3 regions of the Bacillus pretiosus genome follow, and region 2 is predicted to be linked to each of the others. Evidence: a T-box and tRNA genes for the amino acid it is inferred to sense, from the RefSeq annotation. Region 2 holds a T-box; the other regions hold tRNA genes.
What was found. A T-box is a leader RNA that pairs with one kind of tRNA and senses whether it is charged. The one in region 2 lies ahead of proS (proline--tRNA ligase), so its partner is inferred to be a tRNA-Pro.
Positions count from the first base shown of each region.

Region 1 (6,938 bases), 290 kb from region 2:
TATTTAATAATTAAATAGTTTAAAGCAACCGCTTGTGTCAAAAGATCCCACGTTTCATATTCCAATGAAGTGTGAACAAACTCAGCTAGGCCTTGAGTTACCATAAAAGTATTTGCTTCTTCATACCAGCCAATCTCTTGGCATAAACGAAGAATACGTAATAAAGTTGGAATTTCATCTTTATGAAACTGTGGTAAATTTTTTGCTTTATCCATTCCATATACGATAAATGCCGCTAAATTTTCTTCTTTATAAAATTCTTTTTCTTTCCACACTAATATAGTTCTTTCTTTCCCTTCACCTTTCGGATGACAAGGTACAAGTAAAGAAAATAATTCAGCGAAATTATTTGGTTCTATATATGTATCTGTAACCAAATTCCAATTTGGATCGCGCTGTATAGCCCTCATATAATTCCCCTTCCCTTTTGTCTACATAGGAAATATTAATCCATTATTACATCATTAACAATAAATATTGTTATATTCGAAATCTATCATAATACTTATATCTATCAGTATATCATTTTTTCTCTTATTTAAAATTAGGAATGACAAATTTAAATAAACTGTTGAAATTACTAACTGTATACTTATTATATAATGGCTCAGATACATCATGCTAACATATTAGCTTAACCCTATATACTAGAATAATGTATCTGATTTTTATACGTAACTTATTCCACTAATTAAAGTCTCACTTCATTCCGTATGCTCTGATATTTCACTTAAAGCAAATCCCGCTTGATCATCTGCCGATTCTTTTATAGCTAAATCTCCTAGTGCTAACATCCCAACGAGTTGACCACTCTCAACTACTGGCAATCGTCTAATTTGATACTGTGCCATTAACTCTGTAGCCTTTTCAATAGGTTCATCTGGAGAAACTGAAACAATGTTTGTTGTCATTACATTTGTAATTTTATTAGATCCAGGATGTTTCTCAGCAATCCCTCGAACAACTAAATCTCGATCCGTAACAAGACCAACAACTTGCTCATTTTCAACAACCGGAATCAATCCAATCGATTCTTCTTTCATCTTTACAGCAGCCTCATATACATTGTCTAGCGGTGTACAATGTACAACATCAGTACTCATAAAGTCTCTCACTCGTGTCATTTTTGTCTCCTCCTTTTTATACATACCATAGCTTTTCCTAAATCCCTTTATTTATTTCAGGAAAATCAGTTGATAAAGGAGGATTCCACAAAATAAAAAAAGAGTCAGCATATTGCTGACTCTTTTTTTTATGACCCGTACGGGATTCGAACCCGTGTTACCGCCGTGAAAGGGCGGTGTCTTAACCACTTGACCAACGGGCCATGGCTCCGCAGGTAGGACTCGAACCTACGACCGATCGGTTAACAGCCGATAGCTCTACCACTGAGCTACTGCGGAATAATATATGGTGGGCCTAAATGGACTCGAACCATCGACCTCACGCTTATCAGGCGTGCGCTCTAACCAGCTGAGCTATAGGCCCATACACTTTTACAGGGGCAGTAGGAATCGAACCCACACTGGAGGTTTTGGAGACCTCAGTTCTACCTTTAAACTATGCCCCTAAAGGATGCCGACTAGAGGACTTGAACCCCCAACCTACTGATTACAAGTCAGTTGCTCTACCAATTGAGCTAAGTCGGCATAAAAAAATGGTGGCTCGGGACGGAATCGAACCGCCGACACGAGGATTTTCAGTCCTCTGCTCTACCGACTGAGCTACCGAGCCAACATAAATGGCGGTCCCGACCGGGGTCGAACCGGCGATCTCCTGCGTGACAGGCAGGCATGTTAACCACTACACCACGGGACCATTTGGTTGCGGGGACAGGATTTGAACCTGCGACCTTCGGGTTATGAGCCCGACGAGCTACCGTGCTGCTCCACCCCGCGACAATATAATGTTTTTTTAAAAAATGGAGGAGGTAGAGGGATTCGAACCCCCGCGCGACTCTCGCCGCCTGTCGGTTTTCAAGACCGATCCCTTCAGCCGAACTTGGGTATACCTCCATGAAGGAAAAAATAAAAATTTTATTATTATATGTATCTAAACCATTTAAAAAGAAAATGGAGGAGGTAGAGGGATTCGAACCCCCGCGCGATTCTCACCGCCTGTCGGTTTTCAAGACCGATCCCTTCAGCCGAACTTGGGTATACCTCCGAGACATATAATAAATAAAGTGGAGCCTAGCGGGATCGAACCGCTGACCTCCTGCGTGCAAGGCAGGCGCTCTCCCAGCTGAGCTAAGGCCCCATGTTTTTGGGAATATCGGGAAGACAGGATTTGAACCTGCGACCCCCTGGTCCCAAACCAGGTGCTCTACCAAGCTGAGCCACTTCCCGTTAATAAAAGCGCGCCCGAGAGGAGTCGAACCCCTAACCTCTTGATCCGTAGTCAAACGCTCTATCCAATTGAGCTACGGGCGCATATGGTGCCGAGGGCGGGGGTCGAACCCGCACGGTGGTCACCCACCGCAGGATTTTAAGTCCTGTGCGTCTGCCTGTTCCGCCACCCCGGCATGTCATATTGAAAATTGGAGCGGAAGACGGGATTCGAACCCGCGACCCCAACCTTGGCAAGGTTGTATTCTACCACTGAACTACTTCCGCAAGACATGTTTGAGTTATTTTATTAAAAGTGCGGGTGAAGGGAGTCGAACCCCCACGCCAAAGGCGCTAGATCCTAAGTCTAGTGCGTCTGCCAATTCCGCCACACCCGCATATTTATTTAAAATGGTGAGCCATGAAGGATTCGAACCTTCGACCCTCTGATTAAAAGTCAGATGCTCTACCAACTGAGCTAATGGCTCTTAATGGCTGGGCTAGCTGGATTCGAACCAGCGCATGACGGAGTCAAAGTCCGTTGCCTTACCGCTTGGCTATAGCCCATTAATTAAGAATGGTGGAGGGGGGCAGATTCGAACTGCCGAACCCGAAGGAGCGGATTTACAGTCCGCCGCGTTTAGCCACTTCGCTACCCCTCCGACATATATGGTGGAGGATGACGGGATCGAACCGCCGACCCCCTGCTTGTAAGGCAGGTGCTCTCCCAGCTGAGCTAATCCTCCATTTTGCCTGGCAACGTCCTACTCTCACAGGGACAAGGTCCCAACTACCATCGGCGCTAGAGAGCTTAACTTCCGTGTTCGGTATGGGAACGGGTGTGACCTCTCTGCCATCATTACCAGACTATATTCATTTAAGACAAGAATCATTTTAACTTATTTAACTTTTAAAGTCAACAAGTTTTTTATATTCTTTCAAAACTAGATAACATCGCTTCATATTATATGGTTAAGTCCTCGATCTATTAGTATTCGTCAGCTCCACATGTCACCATGCTTCCACCTCGAACCTATCAACCTGATCATCTTTCAGGGATCTTACTAGCTTACGCTATGGGAAATCTCATCTTGAGGGGGGCTTCATGCTTAGATGCTTTCAGCACTTATCCCTTCCGCACATAGCTACCCAGCTATGCCCTTGGCAGAACAACTGGTACACCAGCGGTGCGTCCATCCCGGTCCTCTCGTACTAAGGACAGCTCCTCTCAAATTTCCTACGCCCACGACGGATAGGGACCGAACTGTCTCACGACGTTCTGAACCCAGCTCGCGTACCGCTTTAATGGGCGAACAGCCCAACCCTTGGGACCGACTACAGCCCCAGGATGCGATGAGCCGACATCGAGGTGCCAAACCTCCCCGTCGATGTGGACTCTTGGGGGAGATAAGCCTGTTATCCCCGGGGTAGCTTTTATCCGTTGAGCGATGGCCCTTCCATGCGGAACCACCGGATCACTAAGCCCGACTTTCGTCCCTGCTCGACTTGTAGGTCTCGCAGTCAAGCTCCCTTATGCCTTTGCACTCTACGAATGATTTCCAACCATTCTGAGGGAACCTTTGGGCGCCTCCGTTACACTTTAGGAGGCGACCGCCCCAGTCAAACTGCCCACCTGACACTGTCTCCCGGGTCGATAAGACCCGTAGGTTAGAATTTCAATACAGTCAGGGCGGTATCCCACCAGCGCCTCCACCGAAGCTAGCGCTCCGGTTTCAATGGCTCCCGCCTATCCTGTACAAACTGTACCAAAATTCAATATCAGGCTACAGTAAAGCTCCACGGGGTCTTTCCGTCCTGTCGCGGGTAACCTGCATCTTCACAGGTACTATAATTTCACCGAGTCTCTGGTTGAGACAGTGCCCAAATCGTTACACCTTTCGTGCGGGTCGGAACTTACCCGACAAGGAATTTCGCTACCTTAGGACCGTTATAGTTACGGCCGCCGTTTACTGGGGCTTCAGTTCAGAGCTTCGCTTACGCTAACCCCTCTCCTTAACCTTCCAGCACCGGGCAGGTGTCAGCCCCTATACTTCGCCTTACGGCTTCGCAGAGACCTGTGTTTTTGCTAAACAGTCGCTTGGGCCTATTCACTGCGGCTTTCCGTTAAGAAAGCACCCCTTCTCCCGAAGTTACGGGGTCATTTTGCCGAGTTCCTTAACCAGAGTTCTCTCGCACACCTTAGGATTCTCTCCTCGCCTACCTGTGTCGGTTTGCGGTACAGGCACCTTTTATCTCGCTAGAAGCTTTTCTTGGCAGCGGGGAATCAAAGACTTCGCTCCATAAGGAGCTTCCCCATCACAGCTCAGCCTTCACGATAAGCGGATTTGCCTACTTATCAGCCTAACTGCTTGGACGTGCACAACCAATCGCACGCTTCTTCTATCCTTCTGCGTCCCTCCATTGCTCAAACGATAAAGAGGTGGTACAGGAATATCAACCTGTTGTCCATCGCCTACGCCTGTCGGCCTCGGCTTAGGTCCTGACTAACCCTGAGCGGACGAGCCTTCCTCAGGAAACCTTAGGCATTCGGTGGACGGGATTCTCACCCGTCTTTCGCTACTCATACCGGCATTCTCACTTCTAAGCGCTCCACCAGTCCTTCCGGTCTGACTTCACTGCACTTAGAACGCTCCCCTACCACTGATACCATTGGTATCAATTCGCAGCTTCGGTGGTGTATTTAGCCCCGGTACATTTTCGGCGCAGAGTCACTCGACTAGTGAGCTATTACGCACTCTTTAAATGGTGGCTGCTTCTAAGCCAACATCCTAGTTGTCTAAGCAACTCCACATCCTTTTCCACTTAATACACACTTTGGGACCTTAGCTGGCGATCTGGGCTGTTTCCCTCTTGACTACGGATCTTATCACTCGCAGTCTGACTCCTAAGGATAAGTCATTGGCATTCGGAGTTTGACTGAATTCGGTAATCCGATGAGGACCCCTAGTTCAATCAGTGCTCTACCTCCAAGACTCTTACACTTAAGGCTAGCCCTAAAGCTATTTCGGGGAGAACCAGCTATCTCCAGGTTCGATTGGAATTTCTCCGCTACCCACACCTCATCCCCGCACTTTTCAACGTGCGTGGGTTCGGGCCTCCATTCAGTGTTACCTGAACTTCACCCTGGACATGGGTAGATCACCTGGTTTCGGGTCTACGACCACGTACTAAACGCCCTATTCAGACTCGCTTTCGCTGCGGCTCCGCCTCTTCAGCTTAACCTCGCACGGGATCGTAACTCGCCGGTTCATTCTACAAAAGGCACGCCATCACCCATTAACGGGCTCTGACTATTTGTAGGCACACGGTTTCAGGATCTCTTTCACTCCCCTTCCGGGGTGCTTTTCACCTTTCCCTCACGGTACTGGTTCACTATCGATCACTAGGGAGTATTTAGCCTTGGGAGATGGTCCTCCCAGATTCCGACGGAATTTCACGTGTTCCGCCGTACTCAGGATACATTCAAGAGAGAACGAAGTTTCGACTACGGGGTTGTTACCCTCTACGACGGACCTTTCCAGGTCGCTTCGTCTACCTCGTTCCTTTGTAACTCCGTATAGAATGTCCTACAACCCCAAGAGGCAAGCCTCTTGGTTTGGGCTATGTTCCGTTTCGCTCGCCGCTACTCAGGAAATCGCATTTGCTTTCTCTTCCTCCAGGTACTTAGATGTTTCAGTTCCCTGGGTCTGTCTTCCTTACCCTATGTATTCAGGTAAGGATACCATACCATTACGTATGGTGGGTTTCCCCATTCGGAAATCTTCGGATCAAAGCTTACTTACAGCTCCCCGAAGCATATCGGCGTTAGTCCCGTCCTTCATCGACTCCTAGTGTCAAGGCATCCACCGTGCGCCCTTTCTAACTTAACCAAACTAAAAATTAAAAAATATGAGCTACACTGTTATCTAGTTTTCAAAGAACATACATTTATATATGAGAGATAGTTCTCTCAAAACTGAACAAAACGAAACACGGAAACTTATATTGATGAACAGCGTTCATCAATTCTCCATAGAAAGGAGGTGATCCAGCCGCACCTTCCGATACGGCTACCTTGTTACGACTTCACCCCAATCATCTGTCCCACCTTAGGCGGCTGGCTCCATAAAGGTTACCCCACCGACTTCGGGTGTTACAAACTCTCGTGGTGTGACGGGCGGTGTGTACAAGGCCCGGGAACGTATTCACCGCGGCATGCTGATCCGCGATTACTAGCGATTCCAGCTTCATGTAGGCGAGTTGCAGCCTACAATCCGAACTGAGAACGGTTTTATGAGATTAGCTCCACCTCGCGGTCTTGCAGCTCTTTGTACCGTCCATTGTAGCACGTGTGTAGCCCAGGTCATAAGGGGCATGATGATTTGACGTCATCCCCACCTTCCTCCGGTTTGTCACCGGCAGTCACCTTAGAGTGCCCAACTTAATGATGGCAACTAAGATCAAGGGTTGCGCTCGTTGCGGGACTTAACCCAACATCTCACGACACGAGCTGACGACAACCATGCACCACCTGTCACTCTGCTCCCGAAGGAGAAGCCCTATCTCTAGGGTTTTCAGAGGATGTCAAGACCTGGTAAGGTTCTTCGCGTT
Region 1 is NZ_CM129593.1:748,822-755,759, reverse strand. Features, by position in the region: gene ACU8YW_RS03865 (DUF3965 domain-containing protein) at 1-410, opposite strand, end outside; gene ACU8YW_RS03860 (CBS domain-containing protein) at 705-1,124, opposite strand; tRNA gene ACU8YW_RS03855 (tRNA-Glu) at 1,256-1,327, opposite strand; tRNA gene ACU8YW_RS03850 (tRNA-Asn) at 1,329-1,403, opposite strand; tRNA gene ACU8YW_RS03845 (tRNA-Ile) at 1,412-1,488, opposite strand; tRNA gene ACU8YW_RS03840 (tRNA-Trp) at 1,500-1,570, opposite strand; tRNA gene ACU8YW_RS03835 (tRNA-Thr) at 1,577-1,649, opposite strand; tRNA gene ACU8YW_RS03830 (tRNA-Phe) at 1,659-1,734, opposite strand; tRNA gene ACU8YW_RS03825 (tRNA-Asp) at 1,743-1,818, opposite strand; tRNA gene ACU8YW_RS03820 (tRNA-Met) at 1,822-1,898, opposite strand; tRNA gene ACU8YW_RS03815 (tRNA-Ser) at 1,923-2,015, opposite strand; tRNA gene ACU8YW_RS03810 (tRNA-Ser) at 2,074-2,166, opposite strand; tRNA gene ACU8YW_RS03805 (tRNA-Ala) at 2,187-2,259, opposite strand; tRNA gene ACU8YW_RS03800 (tRNA-Pro) at 2,275-2,348, opposite strand; tRNA gene ACU8YW_RS03795 (tRNA-Arg) at 2,359-2,432, opposite strand; tRNA gene ACU8YW_RS03790 (tRNA-Leu) at 2,436-2,524, opposite strand; tRNA gene ACU8YW_RS03785 (tRNA-Gly) at 2,541-2,615, opposite strand; tRNA gene ACU8YW_RS03780 (tRNA-Leu) at 2,645-2,725, opposite strand; tRNA gene ACU8YW_RS03775 (tRNA-Lys) at 2,740-2,815, opposite strand; tRNA gene ACU8YW_RS03770 (tRNA-Gln) at 2,820-2,894, opposite strand; tRNA gene ACU8YW_RS03765 (tRNA-Tyr) at 2,906-2,989, opposite strand; tRNA gene ACU8YW_RS03760 (tRNA-Val) at 2,998-3,073, opposite strand; rRNA gene rrf (5S ribosomal RNA) at 3,079-3,194, opposite strand; rRNA gene ACU8YW_RS03750 (23S ribosomal RNA) at 3,296-6,217, opposite strand; rRNA gene ACU8YW_RS03745 (16S ribosomal RNA) at 6,364-6,938, opposite strand, start outside.
Region 1: it has a tRNA-Pro gene. The T-box ahead of proS (proline--tRNA ligase) is inferred to sense a tRNA for this amino acid. The anticodon was not compared.

Region 2 (6,938 bases):
TCTGATAACTTTCCGTATAATAAGGCGAATGGACAAGCTACAATTTGTGTGACAAATAAGATGATTAATAGATTCGTTGCACTAATACCGAGATCTGTTCCGTAAGCGGTAGACATAGTAATAATTGTATCGACCCCGTCAATGTAGAAGAAGTAAGCGATTAGGAATATAAATACAGTTTTATATTCTTTAATATTTTTAAAAGTATCAGCAAGGCGTTTGAAGCTCATTGCAATTGGTCTTGGATGACGTTCAATATAATGTGTTTGCTCTACATTTTTTAGCATTGGAATTGTAAATAATCCCCACCAAAGAGCTGTTATTGCGAACGAAATTTGACTAGCAATGCCGACTGATAAAGGGATAGTTCCTTTTTGAGCAAGAATAATAAGAGCGATACAACCGATAAAAGGAATTGTGCTTCCAATATAACCTAATGCAAAGCCTCTTGTAGAAATTCGGTCCATTCTATCTTTAGAGGTAACATCTACTAAAAATGCATCATAAAAAATGTTTGCTCCCGCAAAACCGACTAATGCGAGCATATAGCAGCCTAGTAATAAGTACCACTGAGATGTTGGGACGACTGCTAGCATACTTGTAAATACGATACCGAGTCCAAAGAAGAATGTGAAAAATCGTTTTTTAAATCCTTTATAATCAGCAACTGTGCCGAGAATAGGAGCAAGTATAGAAATTAAAAGTGTAGCGAAAGAGTTTGCATATCCCCAATATGCCGTTGAAGTTGCACCAGGTAGTCCGGCTTCTTTTGCAGCTGCTTTAAAGTAAATTGGGAATAATGCAGTTGTAATGACGAGCGAATATACCGAGTTCGCCCAATCGTATAATATCCAGCTTTTTTCTTGTCTGGACATTTTTTTCATATAATGTTCCCCCTTAAATTGTTCTACTAACAGTGTACAAAAATAAAAATTATAAAAAGAGAAACAGTGATGATTTTTACATAACTTTTACATATATACACAGTTCTTTACAATTGAAGTAAATCCTCTACAATTGATCCGTCTGTTTCACCTAAGTGTAAACCGAGTAGTCTAGCGATAGTTGGACCTTCATCAATAAGTCTCATGTACGGAATGGTAACGCCGCTTTTTATCCCTTTCCCAGCAGCGATAAAAATTGTTTCATAGTTAGGTTTTGTTGGAGAGTATCCATGCGTACCAAATGTATATTTTTTACTGGGCGTAACATCTTTTTCAGTAATTTCTTTTATAAAATCGCCTGTATAGTTTTCAGTGAAATAATATCCTTCTTGTGCTTCCAACATAAATAAACAATTACCATCTGCACCGCAGTCTTTTGCAGCTTCATCATGAAGCATAAATTCAATACCGTTTTGTTTATTTTGAAGTAACTCTTCAAGTAGTAGTTGTACTTTTCGAATTGTATCCGTATCATTTTTGTCTTTCACATATACATAGGCAGAGCCGTCGCAACTTTGGCAATAGACCTTCCAGTCTACTAATTTTCCTTTTGAATTTATAGATATAAGCCCATTTTGATGAAATAGTACATTTAATTGAATGGCTTTGTTTTCACTTAAAGCGCTATGATCACCGAGAGCGATAATTGTACTTTCTTCGTATAGGTCACTGTCTTTTAAAGCTTGAATAATTTTTCCTAGCCGTTCATCATGTCTATGGATAGCAGCTATTGTTTCGTTAGATTCAAAGCCGTGATAGTGTCTTTGAGTGTCTAAATCGGTGAAATGTATAAACATGACATTAGGCTTCTTCGTCTGGATTGTATGCACAGCAGATGCAAGTACGAAATCATCGAGTTCAGGCTGTGATAAGCCATTTCTTATATGACCAAAACGCTGATTCAAATCTAATTGATATAGTGGGCTACCGCTAAATAATGAAACTAAGATTTGATTTTGCCACGGTCTATTTGGAAAAATTTCAGGTAAATTGTAATCAATATTTGCTCTGCCGGTAACAGGCCATAGAAGGGCAGCTGTCGTTAAATTTGCTTTATGTGCTTCATCGTATAACGTTGTTCCTTTAATGGATTTTCGGTACCAATGCCAATCTGGTGACTCGCGTCCAGGTTGAAGTAACGTATTGCTAACTACGCCATGTTTATTAGGGTAGTTTCCAGTAACGATTGTTGAGTGACTTGGATATGTTACAGAAGGATAAATAGGTTCCACTTTTCTCGCCATCGCGCCCTTGTTTATTAATGTTTGAAAATTAGGGAGTTTTTGTAATATAGGAAAATCTAAAGCTGATAAGCAATCGAAAGATAAAATAATGACGTGATTTGTTAATGCTTTATCCATAAAGTTCCCTCCTGATTATATAAAACCTATTCTTATATATTACTACTAATACCTAGTAATAAAAATATATTTCTAGGTAAAAATTTATTATTTATTTTCAGAAAAATTAAACATATAATTAAGTATAAGGGAATGAATGGAAGGAGGGAATACTATGGATTGGCTAGATGGATTTAGTATCTTTTACATCATTGGCGGAATTACGATTATCCTTGTATTTACTATTTCGTATTTACTAAAGAAACGGTTTCCAAACAAACAGTTCGATATTATATTTGCACTTAGTTTAATACTTCTTTGCTTAGCATCCTTTCCCGTTACAATGATGGTGATTGGTGGATGGGAAGGAATGGGATATGGATTTATTGGTTTCTTCGTTCTACTTGGTACACTTATCGGTATGATTGCACATCAACTGGTAAAAATCTCGCGAAAAAGCTACGTATAAAACTGCAGAAAATGAAAAGAATATATAAAAATGAGAAAATTAGCTATTGTTTAAAAAAAGAATTTGTATTATGATAATCAACAAATTTATTTCGTTATAACGATGAAAAAGGACTAGTACATGTTCAACCTTTTTAGCAGAGAGAGAATCCGCTAGGCTGAAAGATTCTTAAAAAGGCGATATGGAACCTACCTTTGCGTTCTGCATATGCAGCGGGAATTTCCCGTTATCAAAAAGAGAGCATGCACAATTTTTGTGCATGAATCAGGGTGGTAACGCCGGCAAAGCTCGGTCCCTATTTAGGGACACGGGCTTTTTTGTATTTTCAAAAGGAGGAAGATTGACTATGGCAAAAGAACAAGTACAAGCGATTACGAAGATGGAAGAGGATTTTGCACAGTGGTACACAGATATTGTAAAAAAAGCAGAACTTGTTGATTATTCAAGTGTAAAAGGATGTATGATTCTACGTCCGTACGGTTATGCCTTATGGGAAAATATGCAGAAAGTTATGGATGAAAAGTTAAAAGCAACTGGTCATGAAAATGTATATATGCCAATGTTTATCCCAGAGAGCTTATTGCAAAAAGAGAAGGATCATGTAGAAGGATTTGCTCCTGAAGTAGCATGGGTGACACATGGCGGGGATGAAAAATTAGCGGAGAGACTTTGTGTACGCCCTACATCTGAAACTTTATTCTGTGAGCATTTTTCAAAAATTGTGCAATCCTATAATGATTTGCCAAAGCTATATAATCAGTGGTGTTCAGTAGTTCGTTGGGAGAAAACAACGAGACCATTCCTTCGTACAACGGAATTCTTATGGCAAGAGGGCCATACAATTCATGAAACAGCAGAAGAATCGCAAGCTGAAACGTTACATATTTTAAATCTATATGCTTCTTTCTGTGAAGATTATTTAGCGATACCAGTAATTAAAGGGCAAAAAACAGAAAAAGAAAAGTTTGCAGGAGCAAAGGCAACTTATACGATCGAAAGTTTAATGCATGATGGGAAAGCACTTCAAACAGGAACATCCCATAACTTTGGAACGAATTTCTCTGAAGCATTTGATATTAAATTTTTAGATCGCAACGGTAAGTGGCAATATGTACACCAAACATCTTGGGGTGTATCAACAAGAATGATAGGTGGACTTATTATGGTTCATAGCGATAATAATGGTCTTGTAATGCCTCCTAAAGTTGCACCAGTGCAAGTTGTTATTGTACCAATTGCGCAGCATAAGGAAGGAGTTTTAGCGAAAGCAACAGAGTTACAAGAACATATTCAAAAGGTTGCACGAGTAAAAATAGATGCTAGTAATAAAACACCAGGCTGGAAATTTAATGAGTATGAAATGAAGGGTATTCCAATTCGATTAGAAGTTGGTCCTAAAGATATTGAAAAGAATCAAGTTGTACTTGTAAGAAGAGATACGAAAGAAAAAGAATTTATATCAATAGATCAATTAGAAGAGCGTATTCCAGCACTACTTGAGGAAATTCATAATTCTTTATTTAATAAGGCAAAAGTATTTCGCGATGAGAATACGTATAGTGTGACGAATTTCGAAGAGATGAAAAAAGTAGCTGATGAAAAGCAAGGATTTATTAAGGCAATGTGGTGCGGAGAATTAGCTTGTGAAGAGAAACTAAAAGAAGAAGTTGGAGTATCTTCTCGCTGTATGCCTTTTGAGCAAGAGCATTTAGCTGACGAATGTATTTGTTGTGGTAAAGAAGCTAAACAAATGGTGTATTGGGGAAAAGCGTATTAATGCTTTTTTGATAGATGATAAAAAGGACTTTGGGCTGCATAATAAAATGCAATCCAAAGTCCTTTTTAGTTTTGCAATTTGTTTTATGTATGTTTTAGATGGAAGGATGTGTTTTTATTTTGCGTTTTTACGGCGAATAAATAGTAACATACCGATTAGGAATGTTGAAAGTCCCATTAAAATAGATGCAGGATAATGTGTTGCCGTATTAGGTAACTTATCGCCTTGTTCTTTCGCATTATCTTTTACATTGCCACCTTGAGAGCCGTTGCCACCCTGAGAACCGCTATCGTCTTTAACGCGGTTGCCGCCTTGAGAGCCATTGCCACCCTGAGAACCGCTATCGTCTTTAACGCGGTTACCGCCTTGAGAGCTATTGCCACCTTGAGAGCCGTTGCCACCCTGAGAACCGCTATCGTCTTTAACGCGGTTGCCGCCTTGAGAGCCATTACCACCTTGAGAGCCACTGCCACCCGAGTCATTGCCACCCGAGTCATTGCCACCCGAGCCGTTGCCACCCGAGCCGTTGCCACCAGAACCACTGCCACCAGAACCATTGCCACCCGAGCCGTTGCCGCCAGAACCGTTACCACCGGAACTGTTGCCACTAGAACCACCGCCATCAGAACCGTTACCGCCTGAGCCGTTGCCACCAGAACCGTTACCACCAGAACCGTTACCACCAGAACCACTACCACCAGAACCGCTGCCGCCAGAACCATTGCCACCAGAACCGTTACCACCGGAACCGTTGTCGCCAGAACCATTGCCACCCGAGCCATTGCCGCCAGAACCGCTGCCGCCAGAGTCGTTGCCGCCAGAGCCGTTGTCGCCAGAACCATTGCCACCCGAGCCGTTGCCGCCAGAACCGCTGCCGCCAGAGTCGTTGCCGCCAGAACCATTGCCACCCGAGCCGTTGCCACCCGAGTCATTGCCGCCAGAACCACTATCGTCCTGAGAACCATTGTTTCCTGGTGGTTTATTATTATCTTTTGAGTTGCCTTCTGCTAAATGATCGTTATTTTGTACAATCGCATTTGTTACTGGAGAGAAGTTGTCTGTTGCTGCATTACCGATATTTAAACCACTAAAAAAAGATAAAGAAAGAGTTGATGCTAAAATGAAGATTTTTGTCATTGATTTCCTCCTGAAAATTAATATTCCATCTAAAATACATCCCTTTGTAATATTTCATAGGAAAAAGAGTTTTATGCAAAAAAAACTATATATAGAAAAAGGTGGTGTATTTCTGAAGAGAGAAAAGAGTTAGTGTAAATTCTTTATAATAGTAGAGTGGTGGGAATTTTACACTCATTACAGTAGAGGAAGTGACAGCAGATGAAAGAATATATTGCATTTGATATTGGTGGTACGCAAATTAAATATGGGATTGTCTCAGAAACAGGGACGGTATTAAAGCATAAAACAGTTTCAACAGAAATTCATTTGGGCGGGGAACAAATCATTCAAAAACTTATTCTTCTATCCAAAAAATTAATGAATGAGCATACGATTTCGGGAATTGGTATTAGTACTGCGGGAATTGTTAATATTCATAAAGGGGTTGTAACGGGAGGGGTGGAGCATATTCCGAACTACGCGACTATTCCTATTATTGATAGATTGCAAAGGGTATTACAAGTTCCTGTGTCCATTGAAAATGATGTGAATTGTGCAGCTTTGGGAGAGAAATGGAAAGGTATTGGAAACCGAAAAAGAAATTTTATTATGCTTACTCTTGGAACTGGTATTGGAGGAGCAATTTTTATAGATGGAGATTTATATAGGGGGCATTCGTTTAGTGCTGGCGAATGGGGAAATATGTTGATAGAAGGAAGGCCGTTTGAAGAGGTCGCTTCCATTTCAGGGTTAATTTGTCTTGTGCGAAAATATAAAGGTGAAAGTGATTGGAATGGAAAAACGATTTTCGAACTGTATGATAAAGGAGATAGAGAAGTTACGCAAGCAGTTGAGGTTTTCTTTAAACATTTAGCGATTGGAATTAGTAACCTTGCTTATATTTTTAATCCAGAAATGATTGTTATAGGTGGAGGAATTACTGATAGGGGAAAGCAGTTCTTAAAAGAAGTAAAAGGAGAGGTAGAAAAATATTTAAATAAAGAGATTTATAATAATTGTGAGATTGAACTTGCACAAAACGGAAATTGCGCAGGAATGGTTGGTGCTATTTACCACTTCTTACATTAGCATAAATAAGTTATATGAATGTTTTCATATAACTGAGAATTTATCCTTTTTATCACTAGGTAAATAATGCTACAATATAAGGGGAGAATACAATATTTTCCGATTTGGAAAATGCTTTGTAGAAAGGAAGAAACTTCATGCCTATTATTTTAGAAAAAGGTCAAAAGATCGATTTAACGAAAGGACAACCAAAAGTAGCA
Region 2 is NZ_CM129593.1:456,528-463,465, forward strand. Features, by position in the region: gene ACU8YW_RS02365 (MFS transporter) at 1-884, opposite strand, end outside; gene ACU8YW_RS02370 (alkaline phosphatase family protein) at 992-2,305, opposite strand; gene ACU8YW_RS02375 (YesK-like family protein) at 2,460-2,753, shown strand; T-box leader at 2,847-3,053, shown strand; gene proS (proline--tRNA ligase) at 3,100-4,530, shown strand; gene ACU8YW_RS02385 (LPXTG cell wall anchor domain-containing protein) at 4,645-5,667, opposite strand; gene ACU8YW_RS02390 (ROK family protein) at 5,869-6,738, shown strand; gene ACU8YW_RS02395 (TerD family protein) at 6,876-6,938, shown strand, end outside.

Region 3 (6,938 bases), 1.0 Mb from region 2:
AAAATGTACCGGGGCTAAATACACCACCGAAGCTGCGAATTGATACCAATGGTATCAGTGGTAGGGGAGCGTTCTAAGTGCAGTGAAGTCAGACCGGAAGGACTGGTGGAGCGCTTAGAAGTGAGAATGCCGGTATGAGTAGCGAAAGACGGGTGAGAATCCCGTCCACCGAATGCCTAAGGTTTCCTGAGGAAGGCTCGTCCGCTCAGGGTTAGTCAGGACCTAAGCCGAGGCCGACAGGCGTAGGCGATGGACAACAGGTTGATATTCCTGTACCACCTCTTTATCGTTTGAGCAATGGAGGGACGCAGAAGGATAGAAGAAGCGTGCGATTGGTTGTGCACGTCCAAGCAGTTAGGCTGATAAGTAGGCAAATCCGCTTATCGTGAAGGCTGAGCTGTGATGGGGAAGCTCCTTATGGAGCGAAGTCTTTGATTCCCCGCTGCCAAGAAAAGCTTCTAGCGAGATAAAAGGTGCCTGTACCGCAAACCGACACAGGTAGGCGAGGAGAGAATCCTAAGGTGTGCGAGAGAACTCTGGTTAAGGAACTCGGCAAAATGACCCCGTAACTTCGGGAGAAGGGGTGCTTTCTTAACGGAAAGCCGCAGTGAATAGGCCCAAGCGACTGTTTAGCAAAAACACAGGTCTCTGCGAAGCCGTAAGGCGAAGTATAGGGGCTGACACCTGCCCGGTGCTGGAAGGTTAAGGAGAGGGGTTAGCGTAAGCGAAGCTCTGAACTGAAGCCCCAGTAAACGGCGGCCGTAACTATAACGGTCCTAAGGTAGCGAAATTCCTTGTCGGGTAAGTTCCGACCCGCACGAAAGGTGTAACGATTTGGGCACTGTCTCAACCAGAGACTCGGTGAAATTATAGTACCTGTGAAGATGCAGGTTACCCGCGACAGGACGGAAAGACCCCGTGGAGCTTTACTGTAGCCTGATATTGAATTTTGGTACAGTTTGTACAGGATAGGCGGGAGCCATTGAAACCGGAGCGCTAGCTTCGGTGGAGGCGCTGGTGGGATACCGCCCTGACTGTATTGAAATTCTAACCTACGGGTCTTATCGACCCGGGAGACAGTGTCAGGTGGGCAGTTTGACTGGGGCGGTCGCCTCCTAAAGTGTAACGGAGGCGCCCAAAGGTTCCCTCAGAATGGTTGGAAATCATTCGTAGAGTGCAAAGGCATAAGGGAGCTTGACTGCGAGACCTACAAGTCGAGCAGGGACGAAAGTCGGGCTTAGTGATCCGGTGGTTCCGCATGGAAGGGCCATCGCTCAACGGATAAAAGCTACCCCGGGGATAACAGGCTTATCTCCCCCAAGAGTCCACATCGACGGGGAGGTTTGGCACCTCGATGTCGGCTCATCGCATCCTGGGGCTGTAGTCGGTCCCAAGGGTTGGGCTGTTCGCCCATTAAAGCGGTACGCGAGCTGGGTTCAGAACGTCGTGAGACAGTTCGGTCCCTATCCGTCGTGGGCGTAGGAAATTTGAGAGGAGCTGTCCTTAGTACGAGAGGACCGGGATGGACGCACCGCTGGTGTACCAGTTGTTCTGCCAAGGGCATAGCTGGGTAGCTATGTGCGGAAGGGATAAGTGCTGAAAGCATCTAAGCATGAAGCCCCCCTCAAGATGAGATTTCCCATAGCGTAAGCTAGTAAGATCCCTGAAAGATGATCAGGTTGATAGGTTCGAGGTGGAAGCATGGTGACATGTGGAGCTGACGAATACTAATAGATCGAGGACTTAACCATATAATATGAAGCAATGTTATCTAGTTTTGAAAGAATATAAAAAACTTGTTGACTTTAAAAGTTAAATAAGTTACAATGATTCTTGTCTTAAATGAATATAGTCTGGTAATGATGGCAGAGAGGTCACACCCGTTCCCATACCGAACACGGAAGTTAAGCTCTCTAGCGCCGATGGTAGTTGGGACCTTGTCCCTGTGAGAGTAGGACGTTGCCAGGCAAATGGAGGATTAGCTCAGCTGGGAGAGCACCTGCCTTACAAGCAGGGGGTCGGCGGTTCGATCCCGTCATCCTCCACCATTTAGCCGACTTAGCTCAATTGGTAGAGCAACTGACTTGTAATCAGTAGGTTGGGGGTTCAAGTCCTCTAGTCGGCACCAGAAAATCATGGCGGTTGTGGCGAAGTGGTTAACGCACCGGATTGTGGCTCCGGCATTCGTGGGTTCGATTCCCATCAGTCGCCCCATTTTTTCTTTGAATAATTAATATGCGGGTGTGGCGGAATTGGCAGACGCACTAGACTTAGGATCTAGCGCCTTTGGCGTGGGGGTTCGACTCCCTTCACCCGCACTTTTAATAAAATAACTCATACATGTCTTGCGGAAGTAGTTCAGTGGTAGAATACAACCTTGCCAAGGTTGGGGTCGCGGGTTCGAATCCCGTCTTCCGCTCCAATTTTCAATATGACATGCCGGGGTGGCGGAACAGGCAGACGCACAGGACTTAAAATCCTGCGGTGGGTGACCACCGTGCGGGTTCGACCCCCGCCCTCGGCACCATATGCGCCCGTAGCTCAATTGGATAGAGCGTTTGACTACGGATCAAGAGGTTAGGGGTTCGACTCCTCTCGGGCGCGCTTTTATTAACGGGAAGTGGCTCAGCTTGGTAGAGCACCTGGTTTGGGACCAGGGGGTCGCAGGTTCAAATCCTGTCTTCCCGATTTTCCAAAAACACGGGGCCTTAGCTCAGCTGGGAGAGCGCCTGCCTTGCACGCAGGAGGTCAGCGGTTCGATCCCGCTAGGCTCCACTTATTTTAATATATTTTATGGCGGTGTAGCTCAGCTGGCTAGAGCGTACGGTTCATACCCGTGAGGTCGGGGGTTCGATCCCCTCCGCCGCTACCATAAAGGACCTTTAGCTCAGCTGGTTAGAGCAGACGGCTCATAACCGTCCGGTCGTAGGTTCGAGTCCTACAAGGTCCACCACTAAAGCTTTATATCTCGGAGGTATACCCAAGTTCGGCTGAAGGGATCGGTCTTGAAAACCGACAGGCGGCGAGAGTCGCGCGGGGGTTCGAATCCCTCTACCTCCTCCATTTTTTCTAAATTAAATATTTTATCATCGCGGGGTGGAGCAGCACGGTAGCTCGTCGGGCTCATAACCCGAAGGTCGCAGGTTCAAATCCTGTCCCCGCAACCAAATGGTCCCGTGGTGTAGTGGTTAACATGCCTGCCTGTCACGCAGGAGATCGCCGGTTCGACCCCGGTCGGGACCGCCATTTTTTTACATAAAGGCTCGGTAGCTCAGTCGGTAGAGCAGAGGACTGAAAATCCTCGTGTCGGCGGTTCGATTCCGTCCCGAGCCACCATTTTGAAGTCGCAAGCCGACTTAGCTCAACTGGTAGAGCAACTGACTTGTAATCAGTAGGTTGGGGGTTCAAGTCCTCTAGTCGGCACCACTTTCAAAATGAGCCATTAGCTCAGTTGGTAGAGCATCTGACTTTTAATCAGAGGGTCGAAGGTTCGAATCCTTCATGGCTCACCATTTACAATTTAATGCGGGTGTAGTTTAGTGGTAAAACAAGAGCCTTCCAAGCTCTGGTCGAGAGTTCGATTCTCTTCACCCGCTTTTCAATTATGGGCCTATAGCTCAGCTGGTTAGAGCGCACGCCTGATAAGCGTGAGGTCGATGGTTCGAGTCCATTTAGGCCCACCATAATTATTCCGCAGTAGCTCAGTGGTAGAGCTATCGGCTGTTAACCGATCGGTCGTAGGTTCGAGTCCTACCTGCGGAGCCATATTATAGAGAAGTACCCAAGTGGCTCAAGGGGCTCCCCTGCTAAGGGAGTAGATCGCGAACGCGGTGCGAGGGTTCGAATCCCTTCTTCTCTGCCAGAATTGGCCCGTTGGTCAAGTGGTTAAGACACCGCCCTTTCACGGCGGTAACACGGGTTCGAATCCCGTACGGGTCATACTAAAAGAGATAGCATAATCTGCTATCTCTTTTTTGTTGTGTAAAAGCGGACTTTGGATAGTCTGCTTTTTTTTATGGGTTTTTTGTGTCTTTAATGCTTGATAGTAATTATTGCAATAAGTTGTAGGAGATTTATATATATGCATTTATTTTTGCAACCTTTTTATTCTCTCATTCGACTATATTAGTAAAGGGAGGAAGAAATAAAAATGGACATAGCCTATCTAGTAAACTAAGCAACAAGAGGAAATGATCAAGCATTTGAACAACTTATTACTTTTGTTCGCCCAAAGCTATATCGAACAGCCTATTCTTATGTAAGAAATGAACAAGATGCACTGGATATATACCAAGAAACAATTTATGAAGCATATCTTTCATTGAGAAAATTAAAAAAGCCGGAGAAATTTCAAAGTTGGATTACTAAAATTCTTGTTTTTAAATCCATTGATTTTGTAAGAAAGTCCTCTAGACAATTTGTTGTGAATGATGAAATGTTATCTAATTTATGTACAGAAGAGAGCATGAATAAATTAGAGCAATCGCTGGATTTAACCGAGGCATTTAATTTCTTAGATCCTACTTACAAAACCATTATTTTATTAAGGTATTATCACGATTTATCTATTAAGGAAATTGCTGAGGTTCTTAATTCTCCAGAAGGAACGGTAAAATCTCAATTACATCGAGCAAAGCAAGCCTTACGCCCCATTTTAAAGGAGGGATATAGTTATGAATAAAGAAGAAATTAATCACCATATCAATGATATTCCTATACCAGAAGATCGGTTAATTCAAAGAGAAAAAACAGCCATGCTTCAAGCTAAGAAAAATCAGTACCGTAGAAAAAAAACAATTAAGTATTCTAGTCTTATTGCTTGTGGAATATGTGTTTCTCTCTTAGGTTTTGGATTCATTTCTCCTACCATGGCAAAGACATTATCGGGTGTTCCAGTTATAGGCTCCATTTATGCACAATTTAATGATATTGCTTCTGATAAAATTGAAAAGGATGAGCTTGCCACATCAATTGAGAGACGAGATAGTCATAGTGGTTTAACGATGAATGTGAAAGAAGCTGTTTACGATGGTGGACGTTTAGTGGTCACGGTGGAATACAAAGGAGAGAATCCTATTTCCAAAAGTAATGAAGAGAAAGCTGGATTTAGTTATATAACCATTAATGGGAAAGAAGTCAGAGCTGCAATTGGTTCTACTTCACAGAAGTCAAAAGGACAAAACACCATTATTGAGCAGCATGAATTTACTCTGGCTAATTACGGTGAATTTGGTGATAAAATTGATGTTTCCGTCCATGGGAAAGATTTATTTGAACAAACAGGAATATGGAACGTAGCATTTCCTCTTACAAAAGTTGAAGGTGAGATTCATAAATTCACTCCTAATATAAAAACATCAACGAAAGATAATTTATATGCATTAACAGTAAATCAAGTAACCTTTTCTTCACTTTCAACGAGGATTGATTTGACCTTTGATTATCCAAAAGAAATGGAAGCTAATGATAGCTGGCCAGCACTTGATTATACCGTAACTGATGATAAAGGAAAAATCTACGAAGGAGTCAGCTTGCAAGTTGGTAGCACGGGACTATACGGACACCATATTGTTTTAGCTCTTCCACCAATGGATAATCCTCCAAAATCCTTAACAATTGAACCTACGTATCTTAGTGATCTAAATGATACATTAAAAAATGGAGGTGCTGAAGATTTAAAAACGACTGTGTTGCTACAATAATTAAAGAGCTTTGCTAGGTTCACATGTTTATTGACTGTTAATAAGTGACGGTATGTTAATTTGACGTGTATGGAAAAAACATCGCTGTCCAGCTAAGATAAATTTGTATCCATATAATCAAAAGACGCTATTCTTTTTGTAGAAATATACAGAAAGGATGGCGTTTGTTATGCTGTTATCATTGTCGGTTTTTGTCGGTAAGTCGATATATTGCAAAAATCGCTGATATATTTGGAGTTACGGTCCATATATTTAAAAAATCGCTGATATAATTTCACTTACCGACAAAAACATAAGAAAATCCCTTTCACAATCTAAAGAAAACGTCTCCATTGAGATGGATTCCACACCTATTCCATCAACTTTACACTCTATGTGAAAAAGTTCACAAATAGGTCATAATTTGTGAACTTTTTCACAATAATACGTGCTACAATATGAATGTAAAGAAGTTAAACAACATTAAATTAGTATTTTAATTAATTACTTAAACAATCATAAAAAAATATATGTGAACAATAGAGAGGGGAAATTACCATGAAAAAAGGTATCAATCGTGTAGTATTAGTAGGAACAGGAGCTGTAGGTTGTAGTTACGCTTACTCAATGATCAACCAAGGTGTAGCTGAAGAATTCGTATTAGTAGATGTTAATGAAGCAAAAGCAGAAGGGGAAGCAATGGACTTAAGCCATGCGGTACCATTCTCTCCATCACCAACAAAAGTTTGGAGCGGTAGCTATGCAGATTGTAAAGATGCAGATCTAGTTGTTATCACTGCTGGATTACCACAAAAGCCAGGTGAAACTCGTTTAGACTTAGTTGAGAAAAATACAAAGATCTTTAAACAAATCGTTCGCGGCATTATGGATAGCGGGTTCGATGGAATCTTCTTAATCGCAACTAACCCAGTTGATATTTTAACTTACGTAACTTGGAAAGAATCTGGTTTACCAAAAGAGCGCGTAATCGGTTCTGGTACTACTTTAGACTCTGCTCGTTTCCGTTACATGTTAGGTGACTACTTAGATGTAGATCCACGTAACGTTCATGCTTACATCGTTGGTGAGCACGGTGACACTGAACTTCCAGTATGGAGCCACGCTACTGTAGGTGTACAAAAGTTAGAAACAATCTTAGCTAACAACGAGCAGTACAAACAAGAAGACTTAGATAAAATCTTCGAAAATGTACGCGATGCAGCTTACCATATCATCGAGCGTAAAGGTGCAACTTAC
Region 3 is NZ_CM129593.1:4,700,540-4,707,477, reverse strand. Features, by position in the region: rRNA gene ACU8YW_RS24415 (23S ribosomal RNA) at 1-1,751, shown strand, start outside; rRNA gene rrf (5S ribosomal RNA) at 1,853-1,968, shown strand; tRNA gene ACU8YW_RS24405 (tRNA-Val) at 1,973-2,048, shown strand; tRNA gene ACU8YW_RS24400 (tRNA-Thr) at 2,053-2,128, shown strand; tRNA gene ACU8YW_RS24395 (tRNA-His) at 2,139-2,214, shown strand; tRNA gene ACU8YW_RS24390 (tRNA-Leu) at 2,238-2,318, shown strand; tRNA gene ACU8YW_RS24385 (tRNA-Gly) at 2,348-2,422, shown strand; tRNA gene ACU8YW_RS24380 (tRNA-Leu) at 2,439-2,527, shown strand; tRNA gene ACU8YW_RS24375 (tRNA-Arg) at 2,531-2,604, shown strand; tRNA gene ACU8YW_RS24370 (tRNA-Pro) at 2,615-2,688, shown strand; tRNA gene ACU8YW_RS24365 (tRNA-Ala) at 2,703-2,775, shown strand; tRNA gene ACU8YW_RS24360 (tRNA-Met) at 2,796-2,872, shown strand; tRNA gene ACU8YW_RS24355 (tRNA-Ile) at 2,877-2,953, shown strand; tRNA gene ACU8YW_RS24350 (tRNA-Ser) at 2,971-3,063, shown strand; tRNA gene ACU8YW_RS24345 (tRNA-Met) at 3,091-3,167, shown strand; tRNA gene ACU8YW_RS24340 (tRNA-Asp) at 3,171-3,246, shown strand; tRNA gene ACU8YW_RS24335 (tRNA-Phe) at 3,261-3,336, shown strand; tRNA gene ACU8YW_RS24330 (tRNA-Thr) at 3,351-3,426, shown strand; tRNA gene ACU8YW_RS24325 (tRNA-Lys) at 3,437-3,512, shown strand; tRNA gene ACU8YW_RS24320 (tRNA-Gly) at 3,526-3,596, shown strand; tRNA gene ACU8YW_RS24315 (tRNA-Ile) at 3,607-3,683, shown strand; tRNA gene ACU8YW_RS24310 (tRNA-Asn) at 3,691-3,765, shown strand; tRNA gene ACU8YW_RS24305 (tRNA-Ser) at 3,772-3,862, shown strand; tRNA gene ACU8YW_RS24300 (tRNA-Glu) at 3,868-3,939, shown strand; gene ACU8YW_RS24295 (sigma-70 family RNA polymerase sigma factor) at 4,214-4,681, shown strand; gene ACU8YW_RS24290 (DUF4179 domain-containing protein) at 4,674-5,702, shown strand; gene ACU8YW_RS24285 (L-lactate dehydrogenase) at 6,240-6,938, shown strand, end outside.
Region 3: it has a tRNA-Pro gene. The T-box ahead of proS (proline--tRNA ligase) is inferred to sense a tRNA for this amino acid. The anticodon was not compared.